Regions from separate parts of the Actinospica robiniae DSM 44927 genome, predicted to be linked through region 2. Evidence: riboswitches for the same ligand, from Rfam matches in the RefSeq annotation. Region 2 holds a riboswitch; the other holds the start of a gene.
What was found. Region 2 has a riboswitch for S-adenosylmethionine ahead of ACTRO_RS19980 (aminotransferase class V-fold PLP-dependent enzyme). Riboswitches for the same ligand answer to the same signal wherever they lie in the genome.

Region 1: linked by a shared signal. The riboswitch ahead of thrC (threonine synthase) and the one ahead of ACTRO_RS19980 (aminotransferase class V-fold PLP-dependent enzyme) in region 2 are both predicted to bind S-adenosylmethionine.

Annotation. Positions count from the first base shown of each region.
Region 1 covers NZ_KI632511.1:5,581,589-5,584,964, reverse strand. Annotated here, with positions in the region: gene ACTRO_RS23630 (VOC family protein) at 1-153, shown strand, start outside; gene ACTRO_RS23625 (alpha,alpha-trehalose-phosphate synthase (UDP-forming)) at 196-1,665, opposite strand; SAM riboswitch class I at 1,759-1,892, shown strand; gene thrC (threonine synthase) at 1,908-3,185, shown strand; gene ACTRO_RS23615 (ubiquitin-like small modifier protein 1) at 3,305-3,376, shown strand, end outside.
Region 2 covers NZ_KI632511.1:4,719,452-4,722,827, forward strand. Annotated here, with positions in the region: gene ACTRO_RS19970 (M16 family metallopeptidase) at 1-35, shown strand, start outside; gene ACTRO_RS19975 (M16 family metallopeptidase) at 37-1,404, shown strand; SAM riboswitch class IV at 1,628-1,740, shown strand; gene ACTRO_RS19980 (aminotransferase class V-fold PLP-dependent enzyme) at 1,845-3,218, shown strand; gene ACTRO_RS19985 (2-phosphosulfolactate phosphatase) at 3,283-3,376, opposite strand, start outside.

The DNA.
Region 1 (3,376 bases), 860 kb from region 2:
GACCGGGACCAGGCCGCCGAGCTCGAGCGGCTGCTCGCGCTCGGGGCGCGTCCGGCCGAGATCGGGCAGACCGGCGAGGAGCACTGGCACGTGCTCGCCGACCCGGAGGGCAACGAGTTCTGCCTGCTCAGGGCCCGCATCAAGCAGCTGTGAAAGCCTGCTCGGCTGCGCGGCGGACATCAGGCCGCGCAGCCCCTAGAGCTCCTCGAGCTGGTCGGCGAACCACTTCTGCGGCGGGAGGGCGCCGCCGAGCTCGGCCAGCCGGGCGCAGTCGGCCGCGCGACGGGCAGAGTCCTGCGACAGGGCCGTGTGCAGAGCGGCGGCGGTGGCCGAGACGTCGTACGGGTTGATCGTCAGCGCGGCCTCGCCGAGCTCCGCGCACGCGCCGGCCTCGTGCGAGAGCACCAGCGTGCAGGCGCCGCCGGCCGCCGCGGCCACGATCGGGATCTCCTTGGCCACCAGGTTCATCCCGTCCCGGATCGGGTTGACCACGGCCACATCCGCCATCCGGTACGCCGCGAGCGAGCGGGCGAAGTCGTCCTCCACGTGCACGATCAGCGGCCGCCAGTCCGGCAGGTCGGGCGTGCTGAACTCCTCCTCGATCTCCTTGGCCAGCCGCTGCACCGCCGCGGTGTAGTCGCGGTACTCGGCCAGGTCGGTGCGGCTCGGGTAGGCGAAGGCCACGTGCGTGACGCGGCCGCGCCACTCCGGGTGCTCCCGCAGCAGCAGCGCGTACGCCTCGAGTCCGCGCACGATGTTCTTCGACAGCTCGGTGCGGTCCACCCGCACGATCACCTGCCGGTCGGGGCCGACCGCGGCGCGCAGCTCCTTCTCCCGGGCGGCCACGTCGGCCGCGGCGGCGCGCTTGCGCAGGGCGGCCGCGTCGACGCCGAGGCCGTGTACGCGCAGGGTGCCCGACCCGGGGCGGCGGCCGAGCACGTGTTCGCAGCAGTCTGCGAACGCCTCGGCCCAGCGCCGGGTCAGGAAGCAGACCCGGTCCGCGCCGAGCATGCCCTCGAGCACCTCGGCGGCCACCTTGTCCGGCAGCAGCCGGAAGTAGTCCGGCGGAGCCCACGGGGTGTGCGAGAAGTGGCCGATCCGCAGGTCCGGCCGCAGGTCCCGGAGCAGCTTGGGGGCCAGGCACAGGTGGTAGTCCTGGATCAGGACCCTGGCTCCCTCCGCCGCCTCCCCGGCCAGCGCCTCGGCGAAGTCCCGGTTGTAGGCCTCGAACGAAGCCCACTGCCGGCGGAACTCCGGGCCGAAGGCCGGATTGGTCGGGGTGGCGTAGAGCAGATGCTGGATGAACCAGAGCGTGGAGTTGGCCACTCCGTTATAGGCGTCGTGGAAGACCTCGGGGTCGGGTGCGAGCATCCGCACCGCCGCGCCGCCCTGGTCGAACAGACCCGAACGGTCCAATCGTCCCCCGGGGGAGCGGCCGGCGGCCTCGCGGTCGCCGTCCGAGAGGGCCGAGCAGACCCAGACGATCTCGCCGGGACCGGCGGAGATGGACGAGAGGCCGGAGACCAGGCCGCCGCCGCCGCGTTTCGCGGCCAGGTGGCCGTCCTCGCCGCGCGCGAAGGAGACCGGCCCGCGGTTCGAGGCCAGCAGGACTCCGGCGCGGGCGGCGGAGGTGGAGACACTGGGTGATTGTGCCGAGACCGACATGATTACTGACTATCTCCCCATGCGGACAGGGGCAAACTCCCGACCACCGGTCGGGTACAGTGAGAGTCAGCCTCACCACAACTACATAAGTACAGCTCATCCAGAGGAGCAGAGGGTACGGCCCGACGAAGCTCCGGCAACCGCCCAGGACCCCCCGCATTCGCGAGGCCCGGCCTGGGAGCAGGTGCCAAATCCGGCCCGTCGACAGTCGGCGGGGAAGATGAGGGAAAGGCCTCGCCCGCATGTCCACGATCCAGCTCGACGCCCCCGCCACCTCTGCCGCGTTCGGTCCCGCCGTAGCCCTGTCCTGCCGGGAGTGCGGCGCCCGCGTCCCGCTCGGTCCGCAGTATGTCTGTGTGGAGTGTTTCGGCCCGCTCGAGGTCGCCTACGACTTCCACGCCGCCGGCCGCGCCCCGGTCACCCGGGAGCTGATCGAGTCGGGCCCGGCCTCCATCTGGCGCTACGCCCCGCTGCTGCCGGTGCCCGCCGACGTGGCGTCCAAGCCCAACCTGAACCCGGGCTGGACCCGGCTGGTGCGCGCCGAGAACCTGGCCCGCGAGCTGGGCCTGCGCTCCCTGCACATCAAGGACGACTCCGGCAACCCGACCCACTCCTTCAAGGACCGGGTCGTGGCGATCGCCCTGGAGGCGGCCCGCACCTTCGGCTTCACCACCCTGTCCTGCTCCTCCACCGGCAACCTGGCCGGCGCGGTGGGCGCCGCGGCGGCCCGGGCCGGACTGGACTCGTGCGTGTTCGTCCCGGCCGGCCTGGAGGCGGGCAAGATCGTGATGGCCGGGGTCTACGAGGGCGAGCTGATCGCCATCGACGGCACCTACGACGAGGTCAACCGGTTCTGCTCGGAGCTGATCGGGGACGAGGTCGGCGAGGGCTGGGGCTTCGTCAACGTGAATCTGCGTCCTTACTACGCTGAGGGCTCCAAGACCCTGGCCTACGAGATCGCCGAGCAGCTCGGCTGGCAGCTGCCGGAGCAGATCGTGATCCCGGTGGCCTCCGGATCGCAGCTGACGAAGATCGACAAGGGCTTCAAGGAGCTGATCGCGCTCGGCCTGGTGGAGGAGCGCCCCTACAAGATCTTCGGCGCGCAGGCGGACGGCTGCTCGCCGGTGGCCGCGGCCTACCGGGACGGGCACGAGGTGGTCCAGCCGGTGCGGCCGGACACCATCGCCAAGTCGCTGGCCATCGGGAACCCGGCGGACGGCCCGTACGTGCTGGACATCGCCCGGCGCACCGGCGGCGCGGTGGAGTCGGTCTCGGACGAGCAGGTGGTGGACGCGATCCGGCTGCTGGCCCGCACCGAGGGCGTGTTCGCCGAGCCCGCGGGCGGCGTCACCGTCGGCGTGCTGCGCAAGCTGCTCGAGGCTGGCACGCTGGACCCGTCGGCGCAGACCGTCGTGATCAACTCCGGCGACGGCCTCAAGACTCTGGACGCGGTGGCCGGCGCCGGCGTGACCGCGACCATCGCGCCGAGCCTGGCCGCGTTCCGCTCCGCGCGCTCCTGATCCCCCCGGCGGCGCGGTCCCCGACCGCGCCGCCGTTCCGCGCGCCGTCCGACGCCGCGCGGCTGTAGCATCCGCCGACATCCCGTCCGGCTCCGCTCGAGGAGAAGAGAGGCCCGTCCATGGCCGTGACCGTCCGCATCCCCACCATCCTGCGCACCTACACCGCCGGCTCCGCCGAGGTCACCGCGCAG
Region 2 (3,376 bases):
ACGGCGCGGCCGCCGCGACGACGGAAGGGAACTGACGTGACGTCACCCAAGTTGGCCGCGCGCCCTGCGGTGTCCGCTCAGCGTCCTTACGTCTTCCCCGAGGTCCGCAAGCTCACGCTGGCGGGCGGCGACGTCCTCGCGGCGCACCTGCCCGGGCAGCCGATGGCCTGGATCGGGCTGGTGCTCGGCGGCGGCGCGCTGGCCGAGCCGGTCGTAGCGGCGGGTGCGCAGGCGCTCGACGGGCTGGCCCGGGCCACGGCCGGACTGCTCGACGAGGGCACCGAGCGCTACAGCGCCGACGAGTTCGGCGCGGCGGTCGAGTCGCTCGGCGGGCAGTGGGGCGTGGACGGCGGCTGGCAGAGCACGAAGGTGTCGCTGGATCTGCCGGTGGCCCGGGCGACGCAGGGCGGTGAGCTGCTGGCCGAGGCCGTGCGGCGGGCGGCCTTCCGCGACGACGAGGTGCGCCGGTTCCTCAACGACCTGGTCGCGGCGAAGCAGGAGAGCTTCGCCCGGCCGGGTGTGCGGGCCCAGCAGGCGCTGCGGGCGGCGCTTTACGGCGAGCAGTCCCGGTACGGCCGGCTGGCCGGCGGTACGCCGGAGAGCACGGCGGCGCTGGACGCCGACGCGGTGCGCGCGTTCCACCGGGATTGGCTGCGCGGAACGGGCACGTTGCTGGTGGCCGGAGACCTGGACGTGATCGACCTCGACGCGCTCGCCTCGGCGGTCTTCGCGGACGCCGCGGTGCCGAACCCGACGACGCCGGACGGCGAGGCACCGGTGAGCGACCCGGCCCGGCTGGTGATCGCCGACCGGCCCGGCGCGGTGCAGTCGACGCTGCGGATCGGCCACGCGACCGCGACCCGCGGGCAGCTGACCGCGGCCGGGGTCGACGTGACGGCGCTGCGGCTGGGCAGCACGATCCTGGGCGGCTCGTTCAGCTCCCGGCTCAACCACGAACTGCGCGAGGTCAAGGGCTACACCTACGGCGCCCACGCGTCGTTCGACCTGGGCAAGCCGCAGGGCCTTTACTCGTTCAGCGCCGAGGTGCGCACCGACTCCACCGCCGCGGCGGTGGGGGACGCGCTGCGGATCATCACGGATTTCGTGGAGCACGGCCCGAACGCGGACGAGCTGGAGCAGACGCGCTCCTACCTGGCCGGGGCCACGCCGATCGGGCTGCAGGGTCCTGGTTCGGTGGGGCAGCGGCTGATCGAGATGGTCCGGCACGACCTGCCCGGCGACTTCGTCACGACGGAGCACGCGCGGCTGCTCGAGTTGACGCTGGATGAGGTCAACGAGGCGGTGCGCGCGGTGCTGCGGCCGGCGGATCTGGTCGTGGCGGTCGAGGGCGACGAGTCCGTGGTGGGAGCCGAGCTGGCGAAGGCCGTGCACGGCGAAAAGTAGGACAGAAGTAGCGGTCAGCCGAGTAACCGGGTAGCCGAATAGCCGAATAGTCCGGCAGACCGAAACCCCGTCGCCCCCGTGGATGATCGCGGGGGCGACGGCGTTTCGGTGCCAGGTGAGACCAGCGGGACAGCACCGTTCGACGGGGTCCAGGGATCCCGGGATCCCGGGTGGCGGGCTGCGGGTGCCGCCGTCGGTGCGGCTGTGCTAGGGTCCGAACCAAGGTCATGAGTACCAGCGCGTAGCCCCGGCTCGCTGGTCGGCAACCCTTCGTCCGCGATGGGGTGCCCCGGGTGAAGACCGGGCCGCGCGGTAGGCGCGCGGCAAGCGCGGATTCGTGGTGGCTTCAGCCCGCCGGTACCTCACTCAACGTATTGAGAATCGTGCCGCGAACGTGGCGGTCTCCTCGTTTCCCCGGAACCCGACTGGGGTGCCTGGCGATGACCGAGAGCTTGACCGTCTCCGTTCCGACCGAATGTATCAACGCGCTGCTGCCCGTCGTGGGCGCCGGACTGCCGGTGCCGCTGGTGTCCGGCGCGGCCGTGGCCTACGCGAACCTGGACTACGCGGCTTCCGCGCCGGCTCTGCGCGCGGTGGCCGAGCACGTGGCCACGGCGCTGCCCTACTACGCCTCGGTCCACCGCGGGGCGGGCTTCGCCTCGCAGGTCTCGACGGCTCTGCTGGAGAACTCGCGGGCCTGCGTCGGACGTTTCCTCGGCGCGCGCGAGGAGGACGTGGTGGTCTTCACGCGCAACACCACCGACTCGCTGAATCTGCTCGCGCACTGCGTGCCCGCGGGCGGGACGGTGCTGCACCTGGACATCGAGCACCACGCGAACCTGCTGCCCTGGCAGCGGCGCGGCGACACCGTGCTGGAGGCGGCGCCGACGCTTCGCGAGACGCTGGCCGACCTCGACGCCGCGCTGGCCTCGACGCCGACGGCGCTGGTCGCGGTGACGGGGGCGTCGAACGTCACCGGGCAGGTACTGCCGATCGCCGAGCTGGCCGAGATCGCGCACCGGCATGGCGCCCGGATCGTGGTGGACGCGGCGCAGCTGGCCCCGCACCGCCGCGTGTCGCTGCGCGAGTCCGGCGTGGACTACCTGGCGCTGTCCGGGCACAAGCTCTACGCGCCCTACGGCGCGGGCGTGCTGGTCGGTCGACGGGACTGGCTGGACGAGGCGCCCGCGTACCTGGCCGGCGGCGGGGCCGTGCGCGAGGTCGGGCTCGACGGCACGGAGTGGGCCGCGGCACCGGCGCGACACGAAGGCGGCACGCCGAACGTGCTGGGCGCGGCGGCGTTGGCCAAGGCGTGCGAGGAGCTCGCGACGGTCGGCGGGGCTGCACTCGCGGCACACGAGGAGACGCTGCGGCAGCGGCTGCTGGCGGGGCTCGCCGCGCTGCCGGAGGTCACCGTCCTGCGGATCTGGGCCCAGGATGAGAGCGCTGCCGAGACCGAGGACTGCATCGGCGTGGTCTCGTTCACCGTCGCGGGGTACCACGCCGGCTGGATCGCCGCCTACCTCTCGGCCGAGCACGGGATCGGGGTGCGGGACGGGCGGTTCTGCGCGCATCCGCTGCTGGCCCGGCTCGGTCTCGGGGCCGACGGGGCGGTGCGCGCCTCGTTCGGCGTGGGCTCGACCTCGGCGGACGTGGACCGGCTGGTGGCGGCGCTGCGCACGCTGCTGGGCACCGGTCCGGAGACGGAGTACGAGCTCGTCGACGGGCGGTACGCGCCGGTGGGCGACCCGCGCGAGATCCCCGACTTCGCCGGACCGCGCTCGAGCGTCTCCTCACCCTGCCAGGAAGGCTGAGCGAAAAACGCTGGGCGAGGAGCCCCGGCGAGAAGCCGAGCCCGGCAAGCGGACTGAGACCGCGTCAGCCGCTCGACGCGGTCTGGCCGACGAACACCCGCCGGCTCTGCTCGCCGGGCATCCGCGTCGGCACCTTCTCGTCCGCGTCCACGCACAGC